DNA from 2 places in the Mycobacterium sp. NPDC051804 genome. Region 2 is predicted to be linked to the other one. Evidence: riboswitches for the same ligand, from Rfam matches in the RefSeq annotation. Region 2 holds a riboswitch; the other holds the start of a gene.
What was found. Region 2 has a riboswitch for guanidine ahead of ACIA48_RS24440 (DMT family transporter). Riboswitches for the same ligand answer to the same signal wherever they lie in the genome.
Positions count from the first base shown of each region.

Region 1: another riboswitch for guanidine. It lies ahead of ACIA48_RS18585 (agmatinase family protein); the one in region 2 lies ahead of ACIA48_RS24440 (DMT family transporter).

Region 1 is NZ_JBITCD010000004.1:643,754-653,818, reverse strand. It holds gene ACIA48_RS18595 (SMP-30/gluconolactonase/LRE family protein) at 1-736, shown strand, start outside; gene ACIA48_RS18590 (D-alanyl-D-alanine carboxypeptidase family protein) at 844-2,067, shown strand; gene ACIA48_RS18585 (agmatinase family protein) at 2,074-3,234, opposite strand; guanidine-III (ykkC-III) riboswitch at 3,245-3,312, opposite strand; guanidine-I (ykkC/yxkD leader) riboswitch at 3,431-3,536, shown strand; gene ACIA48_RS18580 (sodium:solute symporter family protein) at 3,590-5,128, shown strand; gene yhjD (inner membrane protein YhjD) at 5,141-6,190, opposite strand; gene trpS (tryptophan--tRNA ligase) at 6,232-7,239, opposite strand; gene ACIA48_RS18565 (NAD(P)/FAD-dependent oxidoreductase) at 7,261-8,625, opposite strand; gene ACIA48_RS18560 (exodeoxyribonuclease III) at 8,635-9,435, opposite strand; gene ACIA48_RS18555 (alpha/beta fold hydrolase) at 9,508-10,065, shown strand, end outside.
Region 2 is NZ_JBITCD010000006.1:320,233-330,297, reverse strand. It holds gene ACIA48_RS24470 (hypothetical protein) at 1-381, opposite strand, end outside; gene ACIA48_RS24475 (acyltransferase family protein) at 1-32, shown strand, start outside; gene ACIA48_RS24465 (hypothetical protein) at 480-773, shown strand; gene ACIA48_RS24460 (alpha/beta fold hydrolase) at 774-1,520, opposite strand; gene ACIA48_RS24455 (putative immunity protein) at 1,517-2,056, opposite strand; gene ACIA48_RS24450 (hypothetical protein) at 2,095-2,406, opposite strand; gene ACIA48_RS24445 (VOC family protein) at 3,023-3,418, opposite strand; gene ACIA48_RS24440 (DMT family transporter) at 3,559-3,873, opposite strand; guanidine-III (ykkC-III) riboswitch at 3,883-3,949, opposite strand; gene ACIA48_RS24435 (nitroreductase/quinone reductase family protein) at 4,125-4,679, opposite strand; gene ACIA48_RS24430 (VOC family protein) at 4,910-5,314, shown strand; gene ACIA48_RS24425 (alpha/beta fold hydrolase) at 5,367-6,272, opposite strand; gene ychF (redox-regulated ATPase YchF) at 6,307-7,380, opposite strand; gene ACIA48_RS24415 (DUF6542 domain-containing protein) at 7,465-8,487, shown strand; gene ACIA48_RS24410 (4-hydroxy-3-methylbut-2-enyl diphosphate reductase) at 8,492-9,493, opposite strand; gene ACIA48_RS24405 (lipid droplet-associated protein) at 9,548-10,065, shown strand, end outside.

The DNA.
Region 1 (10,065 bases), on a different contig from region 2:
CTGCAGCAGTCCCGGCGGTCTGCTCGCGCTCGACCCGGCCAGCGGCGCTGTCGAGACGCTGGTGGCTGAGGTTGACGGACGGGCTCTGCAATTCTGCTCGAACGTCACCGAATTAGCCGACGGCACAATTTATTTCACCGAATCGACCAGCGCGTTCACCTACGAGCACTTCCTCGGACCGATCTTCGAGGCCCGCAATCGCGGCAGCGTGTTCCGTCGCGATCCTGACGGGACGGTGCTCACCGTGGTCGCGGGGTTGTACTTCGCCAACGGCATCACGCCGACGGCCGACGGGTCGGCCCTGGTGTTCGCCGAGACCCAGGCACGGCGGTTGTCGAAGTACTGGCTCACCGGCAACAAGGCCGGCACGGTGACGCCGCTCGCGGTCAACCTGCCGGGCAGCCCGGACAACTTGTCGACGGGTGCCGACGGACGGATCTGGTGCGCGATGGTGTCGGCCACCAACGCCATCGCGGAGCTGTTGCCCAAGAGCCCGCCGTGGTTGCGCAAGCTGCTGTGGCGACTGCCCGACCGGACGCAGCCCAAGATCAAGCCGATCGTGTGGGCGGTGGCGTTCGACCCGGACAGTGGCAAGCCGGTCGCCGGTGTGCGCACCGAGCATCCCGATTTCGGTTTGGTGACCGGTCTGGTCGAAGTGGGCGACAGACTGTGGCTGGGCTCGATCGGCTCGGCGGCCGTGGCGCACGTGGATCTGGCGGCGACGGCGCTGCGCTGAAGGGCTGCAGACCCATACCCCAGCAAGTCACATTTGAAACTCCAATCACACTAGTCACAGCGCGCCTCCCGGCAAACCCTGTCTAAAACGCCTAATCTGCGCACACCATGGCGAATGTACGAACCTCGTCCAAGCGCGCTGCTGCCCTGGTGGCGGCCCTGTTTCTGTTGACTTCTCCCGCGGTGGCCGCGGCCCAACCGGACGCGGCGCCGGATACCAACGCGTGCCCGTACAAGCAATCGACACCACCGGCCGTCGACGCCTCCGAGGTGCCCAAACCGGGCCAGGCCGCTCCCGGTCCGCTGCCCGTCCCGGCCAAGCCGATGGGCGGCGATGCGCTCTCGGGCTGCGGCGTCATCACCGCGCCCGGCACCCCGCCGCTGCCCAACGATGTCTCCGCCGAGGCGTGGCTGGTCGCCGATCTGGACACCGGAGACGTGATCGCCGCCAAGGACCCGCACGGCAGGCACCGGCCCGCGAGCATCATCAAGGTCCTCGTCGCGATGCAGGCCATCAAAGACCTGCCGATCCACAGGGTCGTCCCGGGCACCGCCGAAGATTCGGCGCAGGAGGGTACCAAGGTCGGAGTCGGCGAGAACGGCCACTACTCCATCAACGACCTGCTGCACGGTCTGCTGATGTACTCGGGCAACGACGCGGCGCACGCGCTGGCGGCTCAGATGGGCGGGATGGAAACCACCATCGGCAAGCTCAACGTGCTCGCGGACAAGCTCGGCGGACACGACACCCGGGTCGCGACACCGTCGGGACTCGACGGTCCTGGCATGAGCACATCGGCCTACGACATCGGCTTGTTCTACCGATATGCCTGGCAGAACCCGATTTTCAGCGACATCGTCAGTACCCGCAGCTTCGACTTCCCCGGCCGCGGTGATGTCGGCTATCCCATCGAGAACGACAACAAGCTGCTCGCCAACTACCCCGGTGCCCTCGGCGGCAAGACCGGGTTCACCGACGACGCGGGCCAGACGTTCGTCGGCGCGGCCAACCGCGACGGCCGCCGACTGGTGGCGGTGCTGTTGCGCGGGACCCGCCAGCCGATCGCCCCCTGGGAGCAGGCGGCGCATCTGCTGGACTACGGCTTTGCGACGGCGCCGGGCACCAAGGTCGGCACGCTGATCGAGCCCGACCCGTCGCTGCTCGCGCCGAAGCCGGAGACGGCCGCCAACGCCCAAGCGCTCAATGCCGCACCGGTGCTGCCCGACATGGAGGCCACACCCGTACGCGTCGGTGTGGGCATCGTCGGCTCGATCATCGTCTTCGGGCTCATCATGGCTGCCCGGTCACTCAATCGTCGTCCGCAGCACTGAGACCCGTTACGGCCCCCACGCCGGACGGGGCAGCGCAGCCGACTTCTTGCCGAGCTTTCCCGAGCGCACCTGCGCGGCAAGGCTGTCCAGGATCACCCGCGAGCTCATCAGCGCCGTCTGCTCCGCCCAGTCGTACGGCGGTGAGCATTCGACGACCTCGATACCGGCCAGCCCGGGCTCCGAGACCATCTTGACCAGGTTCAGCGCTTCCCGCGGCAGCAGTCCTCCCGGTTCGGGCCAGCCGGTGCCAGGTACGAATCCCGCGTCGATCACGTCGATGTCGAAAGACAAATAAACCGCTTTGGCGCCCTTCCACGCGATTTCGAGCGCCATCTCGGCGATCTTCTCGACGCCGACGCGTTCCACATCGCCGACCGTGATGACCGTCGACTTGCGTGCACGACCAACCTTCACGCCCTCGCGCGGGCTCTGCCAGCCGCCGATACCGATCTGCACGAGGTTTGTCGCGGGCGCGTTCTTGATGTTGGTGGCATGGAACCAAGGGGTGGTGTGCATCCGTTCGTCGAGGTCGGTCTCCTGAGTGTCGACATGGCGGTCGAAGTGGATGATGCCGATGTTGCCGTCCATGTACGGCGCCAGACCGCGGATCGTCGGGAAGCCGATCGAGTGGTCGCCCCCGAGCACGATGGGCATGACGCCCTTCTGCGCGACGTGCGCCATCGCCTGACTGATCTGATCGAACGACTTCTCCAAGTTGCCCGGAATGGTGAACACGTCGCCGATGTCGACCATGTTCAGCTGCTCGCGCAGATCGACTCCGGACTCGTAGTTGTATGTGCCGAACAGGTTGGTGGAGCGGCGAATTCCTTGCGGACCGAACCGGGTGCCAGGCCGGTAGGTGGCACCGGCGTCGAGGGGCACGCCGAAGATCGCGACCTCGGCGTCGTCGACCTCGTTGACGTCCTCGATGAACGGGCACTTGAGGAACGTGCCGCGCTCGCCGGCGAAGTGCGGCTTCTCCCCGCGGACGAACGTGGAGATCGTCCGGTCGTTGATGGTGGGGGCGGCCTCCAGGCCGTAGCTCAGGCCGCGATCGATCTCCTCACGCAACCGGCGATCGCCGAGATTGGCCTCTACTTGCTGTGCCCACGCCCCTTCGGCGTTCGGCAGGGACGGATCGCGGGTGAATTCGTCGCCATCGGACATGAGAACTCCTCAAGCGTCGTCTTGTCGCTGACCGGGTACGACGCACCTCGTCCGGGGCGCAGTTCGCACGGCGCCTGCCGTCATTGTTGGCACGTGGCGCTATCCCTGTCCAGCGCTGAAGGAAACGCATCGTTAACACCGATCGCGATCGGCCGTAACGAGCGGGGTCTTTTCTGACGTGGACTCACAGAGAGTTGTGGGGCGCGTCTAGGGTTCCGCCGTTCGCGGGTCTGGTCCGAGAGACGCAGGCGACCGGGCAGCGATGTCGGGTCGTTCCACGGCGGGACAAAAGCCCGGGAGGCCTTATCCCTCGTCGGAGGCTCCGCTTCCGCACGACCCATGGGAGGTCCCCCTCATGATTCTTCTCGGCGTGGCGATCAGCATCGCCGTTGTCGTGGCCGTCGGCTTCTATGTGTCCAAACGCATCGAGGGCGACAGCTCGAATTTCCTTGTCGGCGGTCGGATGTTGCCCTTCTGGCTCGTCGGCGGCGCACTCATGGGCGCGGCCGTCGACACCAACGCGACCCTCGGCAACACCGACCTCGCCTTCGAGTTCGGCTTCTGGGCCGGTGCGGCGCTGCCCCTGGGGTTGGCGCTCTGCCTGACGATCACCGGCATCTTCTTCGCCAAACCGATGAACCGGATGGGTCTGACGTCGTTTCCCGACTACTACCGTCTCCGGTTCGGGCGCTCGGTCGAGGTCGGCGCCTCCGTGCTCCTGGCCGTCGCGTTCTGCATGCTCGTGGCCGGCAACCTCGTCGCGGGCGGCTTCTTGTTCAACTACTTCCTCGGCATGCCCTACTGGCTGGGTGTGGTCCTGATCGCGGCAATCGCAGTGGCCTACACAGGAACCGGAGGCCTGATCGCCGACGCCTACACCGCGATCATCCAGATGGCACTGATCCTGATCGGCGCGATCGGGTTGTTCGTGTGGATGACCACGACGCACAGTCTCGATATCGCCGAGGGCACAGGGCCTTTGGCGCTCGGTCAGCTGTCGGACCCCGCGCAGGGCGCAGTCATCAACTGGGCGACGCTGATCGCCCTGGGCATCGGTGACATCGTCGCGATCGACTTCATGGCCCGCGTGTTCTCCGCGAAGTCACCCGAGGCCGCACGCAAGGCCTGTTTCACCGCTGCAGCGGGAACCGTCGCCATCTGCATCCCGTTCGGATTGGTTGTGCTGGCGGCACATTCGTTCATGCCCGCGGAACTCGACGGTCCGGTGCTGTTCGTCCTGCTGGACCAGTACGCCCCGGTCGGGCTGACGGTGCTGGTGCTGTGCGGGCTGGTCGGCGCGTCGATGTCCACCGCGAACGGCGCGATCCTGGCCATCTCCAATGTGTGCGTGCGTAACCTCGGCGGCGTCCGCCGGGTGCACGAGCCGGGCAAAAAGGATCCGCTGCTGAAGGCCACGCGCATCGCGATGGTGCCGATGACGCTGTTCTCGATCCTGTTCGCGATCTACGTGCAGCAGACCGGGATCTTGTTGACGCTCGCCTTCGACCTGATGCTGGCCTGCCTGACCGTGCCGTTCATCCTCGGGTTGGTGTGGCGGCGAGGAACCACCACGGCCGCCGTCGCCGCGATCGGCGTCGGATTCGTCGTCCGGATCGTGCTGTTCGTCATGACCCCGACGATGTTCGGAGTCGAGAACACGATCCTCTACATCCCGAACAACCTCATCAGCGCATCGTTCGACGGATGGCCCACGTTCATCGCATTCGCGGCCGGCCTCCTGACCTATGTCGCTGTGTCGCTGATGACACCACCCGCACCGCTACGCGGCCTGGACATTCAGGTCGCACAGGATGTCGACGACGCCCTGGATTCCACCACAGGGGCGGTCGAGGACAAGGCGCCTGCGCTCGCGGAGGAGGCGGCGCCGGTGTAGTTCAGCCGAGGCTCACGACCGGCGCGTCCATCGCGAGATACTCAGTGCGCCAACAGCGCCCATGGCAGCGGCGGCGAGAGCACCGCGCACCCCGATACCCTCGCGGTACTCGACGCGCGGGGTGATCCGCGCGGCGTTGGGCGGGTCGACCGGCGCGGCCTCCAGGTTGTCTCTCGACGTCGCGGCCCACGCGGTGGCGAAGAGAATGAGTCGTGAGGTGATGTAGGCGAACACCATCAGGCCCAACACCGGACCGAACGTCGCCCCGGCCGGGCCGGTCACCACCGACCGCAGGTAGATCGACGCCACCTGCTTGAAGACCTCGAAGGCCACCGCAGCCAGCAGGCCCGCCCTCAAAGCGCTTCGGAAGCTGACCGACTCCCGCGGCAATCGCGCGATGATCCAGGTGAACAACAGCCAGGTGATGAGCACCGATATCGCTAGGGACGCCACCCGCAGCGCTATGCTCACACCCGGAACATCCTCCAGTCCAAGCCATTTCAACACGCCCTTCATCGCGCCTGAACTGCCCAGCACGGTGAGGCCGATCGTGACGACCAGCGCGAGGAACAAACCCACCATGGCCGTCAGATCCGACAGCTTGGTGCGGATGAACCCTTTGGCCTCCTGCCGCGCCAGCCCCCACATCTGACTCAGCGCTTCACGCAGGTTCGCCATCCAGCCCAGGCCGGCCCATGCGGCGGTCGCGAGGCCGATGATGCCAACCGACGTGCGCGACTTGATCGCCGAGTCCATCAGCTCGACCAGCTGCTGTCCGATATCTCCGGACACTGTCGACTTGATGCGGGCCTGCATCTCGGCGAGCAACTCGGGCTGGCTCGCCAGAATGAAGCCGCCGATCGCGAACCCGACCATCAACATCGGAAAGAGCGCGAAGATCGTGAAGTACGTGATGCCCGCGGCGTAGAAGTCACCCTTGCTGTCCTGGTATCGCTCCTGGGCCCGCATCACGTGGTCGAACCAGTGATACCGCGCGCGGTAGCGATCGAGAATCCCGGGCTTGTCCTCGTCCGATTCACCCGGTTCGGACGGAGGTGTCATACGTGCCTCCAAGCGAGTTACGGGCGTTGACCGGGCATCGACTAGGTCGCGAGTAGAAACCCTAACCGGTCGTATACCCGCCGCAGCGTCTTTGAAGACACCTCTCTGGCACGCTCGGCACCGGCGGCCAGCGCTGCCTCGAGCTCGGCGGGATCGGTCATCAATTCGTCGACGCGTGCCTGGATCGGCGTCACGAACTCGACGACGGCCTCGGCGGTGTCGGCCTTCAGGTCGCCATAGCCGCGGCCGGCATAACCCTCGACGAGCTTGTCGACGTCAGTGCCGGTGATCGCGGACTGGATGGTCAGCAGGTTGGAGACGCCGGCTTTGGCGGCCGGGTCGTAGCGGATCTCGCGCTCACTGTCGGTGACCGCCGACCGGATCTTCTTCGCAGTCTTCTTCGGATCGTCGAGCAGGCTGATCAGCCCCGCGTCGGTGGCCGCGGACTTGCTCATCTTCGCGGTGGGGTCCTGCAGGTCGTAGATCTTGGCGGTGGCCTTCTGAATCAGCACGTCGGGCACCACGAAGGTGTCCGGAAAGCGGGCGTTGAACCGCTGCGCGACATCACGGGCCAGCTCCAGATGCTGACGCTGATCTTCTCCGACCGGAACGAGATCGGTGTCATATAGCAACACGTCGGCGGCCATCAGCACCGGATAGGTGAACAGCCCGACAGTGGTGGCCTCGGCGCCTTCCTTCTGCGACTTGTCCTTGAACTGTGTCATTCGCGATGCCTGGCCGAAACCGGTGAAACAGCCCAGCACCCAAGCGAGTTCGGCATGTTCGGGGACCTGGCTCTGCACGAAGACGGTGGATCGCGACGGGTCGATGCCAAGTGCCAAGTACTGCGCGGCGGTCACCAGAGTGCGCCGCCGCAACTGCTCGGGATCCTGCGGGACTGTGATCGCGTGCAGATTGACCACGCAGAAGAAGGCGTCGTAGTCGTCCTGCATGCCCACCCACTGCTTGATGGCGCCCAGGGCGTTGCCCAGGTGCAGAGAGTCAGACGTGGGTTGGACACCAGAAAAGACGCGACGCGCAGTGCTCATGATGCGTCAATCTTGGCACGCTCAGCCAATGGCTTTTTGGGCGCTCTGCTCTCGGGACTCCTCGATGGCCCTGCGTGCGAACACCCAGCGTTCGGTGATCGCCAGCTGGCTGCGGCCCCGGCCCAGGAAGGTGATGAACCACGAGTACACCGCGACGATGCGGTTTCGGCTGCCCACGAGGTAGTACAGGTGCAAGCCCAGCCAGGCCAGCCAGGCCAGGAATCCGCCGAACTCGACCTTGCCGATCTGGCATACCGCGCTGAACCGCGAGACGGTGGCCATGCTGCCTTTGTTCAAGTACTTGAACGGCTTTCGTTCCGCCGGAGCCGAGTTCTTGAGTTCGCTCTTGATCTGTTTGGTGGCATAAACCGCGCCCTGAATCGCACCCTGCGCCATCCCGGGCACGCCGGGAACGCTCATCAGGTCGCCAATGACGTAGACGTTCGGATGCCCTTTGACGGTGAGGTCGGGCTCGACCACGACCCGTCCGGCCCTGTCCGTCTCGGTACCTTCGGACTGTTCGGCGATCAGCTTGCCCAGCGGGCTCGCCTGCACACCGGCTGACCAGACCTTGACGGCGGCCTCGATTCTCGTCTCTTCACCGTCCGCGCCACCTTCCCTGACGGTCAGTCCCAGGTAATCGACATCGGTGACCATTGTGTTCAGCTTGACCTCGACGCCCATCTTCTCCAGGCGGCGCTGCGCCTTAAGCCCGAGTTTGGGGCCCATGGGTGGCAGCACCGCGGGCGCGGCCTCGACGAGAATCACCCGGGCGTGGGTCGGGTCGATGGTCCGGAACGCTCCTTTCAACGTCCGGTCCGCGAGTTCGGCGATCTGGCCGACGACCTCGACACCGGTCGGCCCTGCGCCGACGACGACGAACGTCAGCCGGCGCTTGCGCTCGGCTTCCGACGTCGTCACCTCGGCCGCCTCGAAGGCACCGAGGATCCGGCCGCGTAGTTCCAGCGCGTCGTCGACGGTCTTCATGCCGGGCGCGAAGGCCTCGAAATGGTCGTTGCCGAAATAGGACTGCTGCGCACCCGCAGCCACGATCAGGCTGTCGAACGGCGTGACCCGCTCCCAGTCGAGCAGCTTGGAGGTGACGGTCTTGTTCTTCAGGTCGATGCCCACGACGTCGCCGAGCAAAACTTCGGCATTCTTGTTCTTGCGCAGGATGATTCGCGTCGCGGGCGCGATCTCGCCGACCGACAGGATGCCCGTCGCGACCTGATACAGCAGCGGCTGGAACAGGTGGTGGGTCGTCTTCGCGATGAGCGTGACGTCGACGTCCGCGCGCTTGAGGTGCTTGGCCGCGAACAGGCCGCCGAAGCCGGACCCGATGATGACGACGCGGTGGCGCCGGGGAGCGCTGGTCTCGACGGTCATGGGCCGACCTTAACCCGAATACTCGACGGTGACCGGGGCGTGGTCGGACCAGCGCAGCGCATAGGCCTCGGCGCGCTCGACCCGCGCGGACACCGCCCGCGCCGCCAGCCCTGCGGTGGCCAGCTGATAGTCGATCCGCCAGCCTGCGTCGTTGTCGAACGCGCGGCCGCGCCAGGACCACCACGCATACGGGCCGGGAACATCCGGATTCAGCACCCGCGCCACGTCGACCCACCCGGAGGCCAGCAGATCGGTGAGCCAGGCCCGCTCGCTGGGCAGAAAGCCCGACTTCTTGATGTTGCCCTTCCAGTTCTTGATGTCGTTCTCGGTATGCGCGATATTCCAGTCGCCGCACATGACGGCATCGCGGCCGGCCGCGGCCAACGCCGCCATCCGCGCCGCGAGAGTCGCCATAAACCGCTCCTTCTCCAACTGGCGCGGCGTATCCGCCTCACCGGTCTGGATGTAGAGGCTGGCGACCGTCATCCCTGCGGTGTCGGCCTCCAGGTAGCGGCCGTGCGTCCCGAATTCGTCGGAGTCCATCAACCGCGTCGCCTCGATCGGATGCCGGGAGAGGACCGCAACGCCGCTGCGCCCCTTGATATGTGGTTCCGCCGACGCCAGGTGCCACCCGTCGGCCAGCACCGGCGCCAGCGCCGTCGCGAGTTGGTCGTCGTCGGCGCGGGTTTCCTGCAGGCACACGACGTCGGCGGTGGTGGCGGCGAACCACGGCAGCAGCCCGAGGTTCTCCGGTGACCGTTCCTTGATCGCTGCGCGAATGCCGTTGACGTTGATGGTGCTGACAATCACGGGTCCAGACCCTAGCCATGAACCTCGAGACAGGCTTGCGGTACCGGCGGTATCACCTTTAGTGTCGGGCAGATGAGCGAGCGCGCACCGATACACCTGGGCTCAGGCGAGCCGATGCTTTTGCTGCATCCGTTCATGATGTCTCAGAACGTCTGGAAAGGCGTCGCCCCGCTGATTGCTGACACCGGTCGGTACGAGGTTCTGGCGCCCACGATGCCCGGCCACAACGGCGGGGTCAAAGGCAGGTTCTTCCTGGACACCGCCGAGCTGGCCGACGACATGGAACGCCGGATGGACGAGCTCGGCTGGGATACCGCGCACATCGTCGGCAACTCGCTGGGCGGCTGGACGGCGTTCGAGCTGGCGCGCCGCGGCCGGGCCCGCACGCTGACCGGTATCGCCCCAGCCGGCGGCTGGACCCGCTACACCCCCGCCAAGTTCGAGATCGTGTTCAAGTTCGTCGCCGGTCTGCCCGTCTACCTGGGCGCCAAGGTGCTCGGCCAGCGTGCGCTGAAGCTGCCGTATGTCCGACAGCTCGGTTTCGTGCCGATCAGCGCGAAAGCGGACCGCCTCAACGACGAGCAGTGGCTCGACATCATCGACGACGTCACCCACTGCCCGGCGTACTAC
Region 2 (10,065 bases):
AATTGATTCCGGCATCGGATAGTAGGTCTTGATCAGCAGGTTGCCCTCGTCGTCCCACGCGAATGTCTCGATGCTGTAGGCCATTTGAATGTTCGGCTCGGTGCCGAAATGGTTCTCGCAGACCCAGGCCATCTCATTGCCGTTGACCTGAACGGTGAGCATCTTTATCTTGAGGATCGACTGGAACATGTCGTAGGCGTCCGATGTCGCGGCGGCGAAGCCGTGCTTCTCCTCGGTCCCCACCGGGTCGAACATGCGAACCTCGCCCGGGCAGATCGTGCGCCACGACGCGACCCATTCATCCTTCTTGCCGGCATTCCACAGATCAGCATGCTTGGCGGCGTGGGCCAACCGGGCCTTACGGCTTGGAACCATGGTCACGATGGTCACGATAGCCGGGGTTCGAACACGCCGCGGGCGATCGCTGGGTGAAGCCGTCTGGCTTGATAGCGTCGGCAAGCAACGGGCGGAGCAAGCGCATGACAATCGTGGTGATGGATGGCCCGACGGCTTCCGCGCTCGCGCAAATCCTGCCGTTGCTCCTGCTCACGCTCATCATCGAACTGCGGCGTACCGCATTGCACCGCAAGGTTTCTCGTAGCACCTTGGTTGCTTTCTTCGTATTGTTCGGCGTGATCGAAACGGTGCTGGTGTTGTCGATCGACGGTGAGCTCTACCCCTTCCAATGGGGCGATCTGCTGTCCGCGATCACCATCTTCGGATTGCTCGCCGCGATCCTCGGCATCTCCCTGATGGAACCGCGCGACTTCTGACTAGTCGAGTCCATCCCAGAATTGGTTGAGGATCTTCGCGCTTCTGGCGGGATCCTCGACCATCCACCAATGCCCCAGCCCCTCGAGGGTCTCGGTCCGTGCGCCGGCCCGATCGGCGGCGCGGCGGCGTATCTCGACGGACCCAACGTAGGTGTCCTCCGTGGCCAGCATGGACAGTCCCGGCCGAGCCGCCGCGTTCTCCAGGTCCCGACCGGCGTGCGCCATCGCCGGCTGCGCCGCCGAGCGATAGAGCAGCAGGATGGCCCGGCCCAGGTCCGGATCCTGGCCCGCCGCGATCTCGGTGCCGACGTCAATCGGCATGCCGCCGAGGGCGTAGGCGGCGGCGCGTTCCTCGGCAGTACCACCGAGGAAGGTGGCGACCATCTCCTCACCCTCGCCGGGTGTCTGCCACACCTGTGCCAAGTCATGCCACATGTAGTCGGTGTCAAAGATCCCGAGGACGTCGCTGACCCAGCTGCGGACGAGCTCAGGGCGGTGCATCATCGCGTTGACCACGTGGATGCCGCCGAAGTCGTGCCCGACGAGGTCGATCGGCCCGTCGAACTTTTCGAGCTCGTCTTCGAGCCAGTCGCGGTAGGCGAGGTAGGTCGCCGAGAACCCATCGGGCAGCGGGACACCGAACCCTGGTGGTGACAGCCGCACGACGTCGTCACGCCCGAGGGCGTCCACGAGTGGACCCCAGAGCGCGTCGGTCTCCGGATTGCCGTGCACCAGAACAATGGTCATGGTCGGCATCCTCGCACGCGCAGTGACGCGTCCAGCGCCGACATGAGCTGTGCCGCGCGGCTCTTGCCGGTACGTGCGATGGGGTATCTGCGCAGCACGTCGATCAGGGTCGGCGTCGCCCGGACGCGGGCCCGTTCGATGAACGCGACACCCACGTCAGGATCGTCGCCGGCCTCGATCTCGGCGATGCGAGCAGCGTTCGCCGCGGCGCGAAGGATGTGCCCGACTTGGTGCTCCCGCGCGATCGGGTGCAGGTAGGCAGCGGCGGCTGCGTCTCCGGCAGCCTGTGCGGCCAAGCGGGCGATCTCGGTGGGAGCGGCACTCGCGCAACGATGCGCGTCCATCGCGGTCACGCGCTGAAGCCGTGCCCTCGGCGCACCGTTGATGAACGTCCACGCCGCCTCGATGGCTGCGCGCGGACGATCATCGTCGGGCATGACGCGCTCAAAGTGCGGGAGCACGTCGTTGGCGGCCTCTGCGACGTAGCGGGCCACCTCACGCAGCTCGTCGGCGGTCAGCTCGAAATCGCCTGCCACGCAACGACTGTAGCACCGCTAAGCAGCGACGTCGGGTGTCAGAGGTCGGGGATGGTTTGGCTAACGTACGTCTGCCAGGTGGCGATCTGCGAGCTCTCGACCATGAGGGCCTGCATCTCTGGATCGCCCATGAGGGCCTCTTGGAGCTGGCCGAACTTCGCCCAGTCCGCGGCGCTGGAGAGGATGGCGATGGTGTTCGTCGCGTCTCCTCCGAGCATCGTCACCAGCGTCGTGACGTTCTCGGCGCCGTGCTTGCGCGAGAGGTCGTTCGCCTTCTTGAGTTGCTTCTGCACATCGTCCCAGCCAGCGCCAGGGTTTGGGTGGACCGTCACCAACGAGACAATGGCCATTTTCGGCCTCCTTGATTAAGGGATAATTCGGTCCGTCTCGGGCCGCTTTCAGTGTCCTCCTGGCGTGTCGCGAAGACAACAGAAATCTATGCAGGCAAGCCTATTCTAGGCCGTATTTGTGAATTTGCAATTATCCACACAGCGAATGAAACAAATCGGATCGATTCCAATTTGACGGTGCTGTTTATGGCCTCTGGAGTGCAGGCTCAGGCCGCCGGCGATCCTGCGGAATGGCGCTACTTGCATTGAATGCAATGCACGTCGTCGCGATGCTGCGTTTCGTGAATCTGGCCGCATTCGGGGCACTGCTGAATGTATTTGTGACTGGGATTGCATTCCGAATACATCAGCGCTTGCGCTCGCCTATTTGCTGAATTTCGATGTGCACTAGATAGCATTTCTAGCTCTTTCAACTCTTGCAGTTTGCTCTTGCTGAGCATCCTTGAGCCCCTTTGGCGGGTGCCATTGAATATTCCCGAGTGCAGCCGGTTGAAACACTCATGGGCGCATGCTGCGTCAACGCCGAAACCCCGACGGTGGACGGGCGCTTATCTGGCAGCAGTCCTCGACGTGGAAAACGAAACTCCGTGGCGTCGCCAGTGCGATTGGGCGGTCATCAGTCACTCTGAGATGGCGAATCCTCTAGGTAGACAAGCGTGTTGCCATCAGGATCGGTGAACTCGAACATCGGTGGCGCGAAGTCCAGGCGGAGCACTTCCTCGCGAACCGATGGATCGTGGCGCCTGACGACGCGGTGGGCGGCATCGGCGTCGGCCACTCCCATCCGGACGCCGATCGGAATCTCGCCGTTATCACTGAGGAGAAGCAGAGTGACATCCGAGCCGGGCAGGCCAACTTCGAGGAGGCGGGCGCCCGGCCACAACACCTGGTCTGTCAACAGTTCGAAGCCGAGGACATCGCAGTAGTACTGCTTTGCCCTGTCCTGGTCGGACACCTGGATCGAGATCGACTGGATTCGTGTGGTCCGGATGGTTTCGGCGTTGTCGCTCACTGTGTTCCTTCCGTTGATGATCTCTGTCTGGAGATGACGACTTACCGGATCGGCCAAACTCATCGCCGTTGACTCTGCGCCTACGCCGGCGACGCGCCGAGGCACGGCGGCCTCACCGCAGAGTCAACGTTCGGGCGGCGTCAATGGGCGAGCTTGAGCCCCACCACGCCCCCGACGATCATCACCAAGTACACCGCTTTGAGCAGTGATGCCGCGTCCTCACCGGTGGCCATCGCGTAACCGACGGTGAGCACCGCACCGATTCCCACCCATATGGCATAGGCGGTCCCGGCCGGCAAGTCCCGCATGGCGTACGCCAACCCCGCCATGCTGGCGACGATCGCGACCAAGAACACGATGCTCGGCGGCAGCTTGCTGAAGCCTTCAGACTTACCCAACGCTGTTGCCCACACCGCTTCGAGGACACCGGAGACTGCGAGTATTACCCAAGACATGACGCTTCCCTCGGGCCGTCTTGTCGCACACCGGGTACGGCGCCCATCGTCCGGAAGCCAGTTGTTAAGGCTCTGTTACGAAGTTCTCACAACGGGAGGTAGGTGGCAATGTCAGGCTGGTCACCATCGGGAAATCCGCGCTGATAAACGTCTGCCGCGTACGCAGTGTCAGCCTGAGAGCTTCGCGGTGGATATATGTGCGTAGTGAGGCTCGCAGAATGACAATGTGATCCGGCGTCAGACCGCGAGCGCTAGCGTGCTTCGTCTCGAGGCGTCAACCGCATGACCGGGATCGTCCGTGCTTCACCACTTCGCTTGTCGTGCAACGCGAAAACGTTGCTGAGCCGGTCAGTGGCGAGCTCGTAGAGGCGGTCTCGGTCGGCCCCGACGGCTTCCGTTGCGAGGAACGAACCGCCCCGAGGGCCGATGTGCAACTCACATTCGGGGTGAGCGCGCAGGTTGTGATACCACGCCGGATGCCGGCTGCCTCCGTAGTTCGACGCAATGAGTATCACGTCATCACCGTCAGTGAAGTAGGCAATCGGAACCTCTCGGTGTTCGCCGCTACGGGCACCCACCGAAGTCAGCACGACCATCGGCAAATTGGCGCTCAGCTTCAACCGTCCGCCGGTGGCCTTGATCAGTGGCGCCTCGAAACGGTTGATCTTCGGCCAGACGCGAGTCATAGCAGCCTTACTGAGGACGATGGGACCGCCCAGCCACCACCACAGTCTTCGTCGCCACTGCCCGCGACTCTGCAGATCGACACGCGGGATCCCTTGGAGTTTGTCCCCCGACTCGTCCATCGGCTGATTTTAGAAGCAGGCTGCAAGGACGTCGCAGTATTTCCCTACTCGTCAGCAGACGGATGCCTCAGTCGATCAGTGTCCGCCGGCCTTTACCACTAGATGTTGAAGCGGAACTCCACCACATTTCGTCGCGGATAAACGTCGGCGATAGCCGCCGGATCCCATCTTTGCCGGTGCGGTGCAAGGATCTGCCGGAGTGTTGCAAAAATCCAGAGGAGAGAAGCACGATGGCAAACCGCTGGTCTGGAGTGACGATCGATTGCGCCGATCCCATTCGGATGTCGGCATTCTGGGCCGCACTGCTAGGCATTCCAGCTTCAAGCGAGCATGGGGATGATCCGAACTGGGCGACGGTGGGCTCGCGCTCGGGACGGTTTCCCCGACTGACCTTCCAGCGCGTACCCGAACCGAAGGTCACCAAGGTCCGCATTCATCTGGACGTGCAAGTAGACGACGTCGAAGCGGGCCGCGACCAAGTCGAGGCCGTTGGCGGACGGTGGACGGGCATCCGCAACGACCACGACGAGGGAGCGGTCCTTGTGATGCTCGATCCCGAAGGACACGAATTCTGCTTGGTCCAGTACTTCGAGAACCAATCATCAGACGTTGAGCCGGAATCGGTCAAAGGTTGAAGCGGAACTCGACCACGTCGCCGTCGGAACTCTCGAGAGGTCAGCCCTCAGTTCACTCACCGAGGAACTCGACGAGCAGTTTCTGGACAGCTGCGGCTTGGTCCACCATCACCATGTGGTTCGCGTCGTCGACGACCTCGATCCGTGCATTCGGTAGCGACTCGCGCAGCATGCCGGCGGACTTCGGGCCGTTGAGCGCCGACTCGTCTCTGCCGATGACAGCCAACACAGGAATCGTCTTGAGTCGATAGAGATCGCAATCGCTTCGTAATGGCCATGGTCGAGGCTGAGCGTTCCTGAAAGACATCTTGAAATTTATTGCACCGCAGACGAATTGATGCATAGACGGCATCCATGGCTGTTGGCGCAACAGTTTGCGGTTCTCAGGCACCACCATGGTGTCAAGCACCCGCCAGACATGTCTTTCCTTGAGTGGCAGAACCAATGGCGCGAGTCCTCGGACCATGAAGCTCGGACTCATTCCGCCCGCGATGCCAACTGGACACAACAGCGCCAAGCGCTCCACCTTTTCGGGGAACACAGTCGCGTAGTGGGCGGATATCCACGTGCCACGCGAAGCGGCCACAAACGACGACCGCTGAACATCCAGGGCACGCATAGTTTCATCGAGCCAAGTCACGATGTCAGTGATCGACTTGGTGGGCTTCGCAGCGATGCTCTTTCCTGCTTCGTCAATCACATCGATCATGGTCACGCTATGGCTGGCAGTGAGAGCCCCAAGGAGCGGCACCCAGGACGTGGAGCTGATCGACGACCCATGGAGCGTCACAACGGACGGCTTCGACCGGTCTCCCGCGTGAAGCACATGGGTGCTTCCAAACGATGTCTCAACGTCCGATTCCGTGATGTGGATTGGGCTGTCCGAAAGCGCCGCGTCATACAGGCGGAGGTAGGCGGCACGCGCGTCGTCAGAACGGAACTTCGAAAGCCTGGCCATGTTCACACCTGCCTGCTACGAGCTACTGCTTACTTCAGACGTTGAAGCGGAACTCCACCACGTCGCCGTCGGCCATAACGTAGTCCTTCCCCTCCATCCGGACCTTGCCCGCAGCCTTCGCCGCAGCCATCGACCCGGCCTCGATCAGGTCGTCATACGAGACGATCTCAGCCTTGATGAAGCCCTTCTCGAAATCGGTGTGGATCACCCCAGCCGCCTTCGGCGCCGTGTCGCCCTGGTGAATCGTCCACGCGCGCGCCTCTTTTGGGCCGGCGGTCAGATACGTCTGCAGCCGAAGCGTGTGAAAACCCGCCCGCGCCAACGCATCCAAGCCACGCTCGGTCTGACCGATCGACTCCAACAACTCGGCGGCCGACTCGTCGTCGAGTTCCTGCAGTTCCGCTTCGATCTTGGCGTCGAGGAACACCGCGTCCGCAGGCGCCACCATCTCCCGCAACGCCGCGACCCGGGCGTCGTCGGTGAGCACACCCTCGTCGGCATTGAACACGTACAGAAACGGTTTGGTCGTCAGCAGATTCAGCTCTCGCAACACCGCCGAATCAAAGCGCGCACCGAACAACGTTGTGCCGCCGTTGAGGATCTCCTGCGCCGCCACCGCCGCGTCGTACACCGGACGACGATCCTTGTGCGTCCGCGCTTCCTTCTCCAGGCGCGGCAGCGCACGCTCCAGGGTCTGCATGTCGGCGAGGATCAACTCGGTCTCGATCACCTCGATGTCGGACTTCGGGTCGATACGGCCATCGACGTGCGCGACGTCGTCGTCGGTGAAAACCCGGACCACCTGACAGATCGCATCGCTCTCGCGAATGTTGGCCAGGAACTTGTTGCCCAGACCCGCGCCTTCGGACGCGCCTTTGACTATTCCGGCGATATCGACGAACGTGACCGGCGCATGGACGATCTTTTCAGAGTCAAACATCTTCGCGAGCTCCGTGAGCCGCGGATCGGGCAACGGGACGACACCCTCGTTCGGCTCGATCGTCGCGAACGGGTAGTTCGCCGCCAGCACGTCGTTCCGCGTCAGCGCATTGAACAGCGTCGACTTACCGACGTTCGGCAGTCCCACGATTCCGAGATTGAGGCTCACAGGGACGACAGTCTAAGAGACTGTGACGCGCTCGCCGGAACCACGCTGACAGCCTCTCTAACCAATAGCCGGTACGGTCAACGTGTGTCAGCACAGCGCGCGAGGTCGGCCGTTACGGCCGACCATCGTTCTGTGCACCCCAATATCCCAGGTGTCCCCTGGTGGGGCGCGGTGCTCATCGCCGCGACACTGATGGCGGTCGGATTCGCCTATGACGCCGGTTCGGGCGCCAAGGAACTGACCTCCGTGTTTGCCGGCACGTACGTGATCGGCTGCATCTTCGCGGTGCTGGCGGTGCGCCAGACAGGCATCTTCACCGCCGTCATCCAGCCACCGCTGCTGTTGTTCGGCGCCGTACCCGCCGCATACTTCGTGTTCACTGACAGTCAGCTGTCGAATTTCAAAGACACACTGATCAATTGCGCCTACCCGCTGATCGAACGCTTCCCGCTGATGTTCTTCACCTCCGCGGTGGTGCTGCTCATCGGGATGGCCCGCTGGTACACCGGGATGTCCGCACGCCGGGGCGTGCCCGCCGCGACGGACAAGAACGACACGAGCGAGGGCGGCGGACTGGTAGCGGCGGTGAGCGCCAAGGTGTCCGCGCTGTTGGCCGGTCTCGGCACCAAAGACAAGGCCGACGACGCTGACGAGCCGCCGCGCCGTCGAACCGCCGCGGAGCGTTCCGGCCGGACGTCGGGCCGCAGCGGCAGGCCTGCCAGCCGCACGACGCCGTCGCGATCCAGGCACGCACGACCTCCCGAGACGGACTACCCCGAGCCCGGGGACCGGCCACGCCGTCCGCGCCCCAGCAGGCAGGCCGAGCCGCCCATGGAACCGCCCCGCCGCAAGCCCCGATCGGGGTCGAGCCAGCGCAGGGCGACGCCGCCCCCCGAGCGCCGCTCCGGCTACGAGCGCCCCGAGCGTCGGCGCCGCTACGACGACGGCGAGCCGCCCCCCGCGCACACCAATGGAAACGGCAGCCATCACCCGATATCGCGCGTGCGCTACCGGGCGACCGAAGACGGTGACGACTACGCGCAGTACCGCCGGCCACCGCGGTCAGCGCGGGACCGGGCCGTAGAAAGCTGGGAGTACGACATCTGACTCGCTAGACGCGGGCCGGACGGATCTCCCGTGGCAGAGCGAAAACCAAGGTCTCGTTGGCTGTCGTGACCGGCTGCACGGTGTCGTAGCCGTACTCCGCAAGACGCTCGAGCACCCCGCGCACCAGCAGTTCCGGCACCGACGCGCCCGACGTCACGCCGACGGTCGTCACACCGCCGAGCCAGGCCGGGTCGATGTCCTCGGCGTAGTCGACCAGGTAGGCGGCGTCGGAACCCGCGTTCAGCGCGACCTCCACCAACCGCACGGAGTTCGACGAGTTGCGTGACCCAACGACGATCACGAGCTCGCATTCCGGCGCCATGGCCTTGACCGCGACCTGACGATTCTGGGTGGCATAGCAGATGTCGTCGCTGGGCGGATCCTGCAGCGTCGGGAATCGTTCCCGCAGCCGACGCACGGTCTCCATCGTCTCGTCCACGCTCAGCGTGGTCTGCGACAGCCAGATGACCTTGTTCTCGTCGCGGATCGTGACGTTGGCCACGGAATCAGGACCGTCGACCAGCTGCACGTGGTCAGGTGCCTCGCCTGCGGTGCCGACGACCTCTTCGTGGCCTTCGTGGCCGATCAGCAGAATGTCGAAGTCGTCGCGGGCGAAACGTTTGGCCTCGTTGTGCACCTTGGTCACCAACGGACAGGTCGCGTCGATGACCTTCAAATTGCGCTCAGCGGCATTCTGATGCACCGTCGGGGCCACCCCGTGGGCGGAGAACACCACGATGGCGCCCTCGGGCACCTCATCGGTCTCGTCGACGAAGATCGCACCCGCCTTGGCCAGCGTCTCCACGACGTGGACGTTGTGGACGATCTCGTGGCGCACGTACACCGGCGCGCCGTGCTTCTCGAGTGCGCGTTCCACGGTCTCGACGGCGCGGTCGACCCCGGCACAGTACCCGCGCGGCTCGGCTAGCAGCACCCGCTTGCCCGTGACGCCACCGGTCACCGAGCTCGAAGCGCCCGGGATCCCCATATTGATAGTCGGCGGCATGTTTCCAAGGGTACTGACACGCGGGCTCAACTGGCCAACCGTAGGGTGGAGCCCATGGCAACTGCACCGTATGGGGTCCGTCTGCTGGTGGGGGCGGCAGTGACCGCCATGGAGGAAACCCGAAAAATTCCGCAGACCATCCTCACGTACCCGATGACCGTGGTCAGTCAGCTCGCGCATCTCGTGATGAAGATGCAGCAAGACGTCGCTGACCTGGTCATCAAGGGCGACGAGACCCTTGACTCGCTCTTTCCGCCCAAGGACGAGCAGCCCGAGTGGGCCACCTTCGACGAAGACCTCGAAGACGCGCCGGCGGCGACGCCGATAGTCGATCGAGAACGTCTCACCGAGGGTCGTTTCGCGCTCTTCACCGGCGGCGAACCCGACACCGACAAGAATTCCGAGCCCGAGCCGATCGTCCGGACATCGTCGGAGAGCGTGCCCGAGATCGTCGAGGAGCTCGAATACGAGTCGCTGACCCTGGCCCAGCTGCGCGCGCGCCTGACGACGCTGCGGGTCGCGGACCTCGAGGCCCTGCTCGCCTACGAGGAGGCCTCCAAGGCGCGCGCACC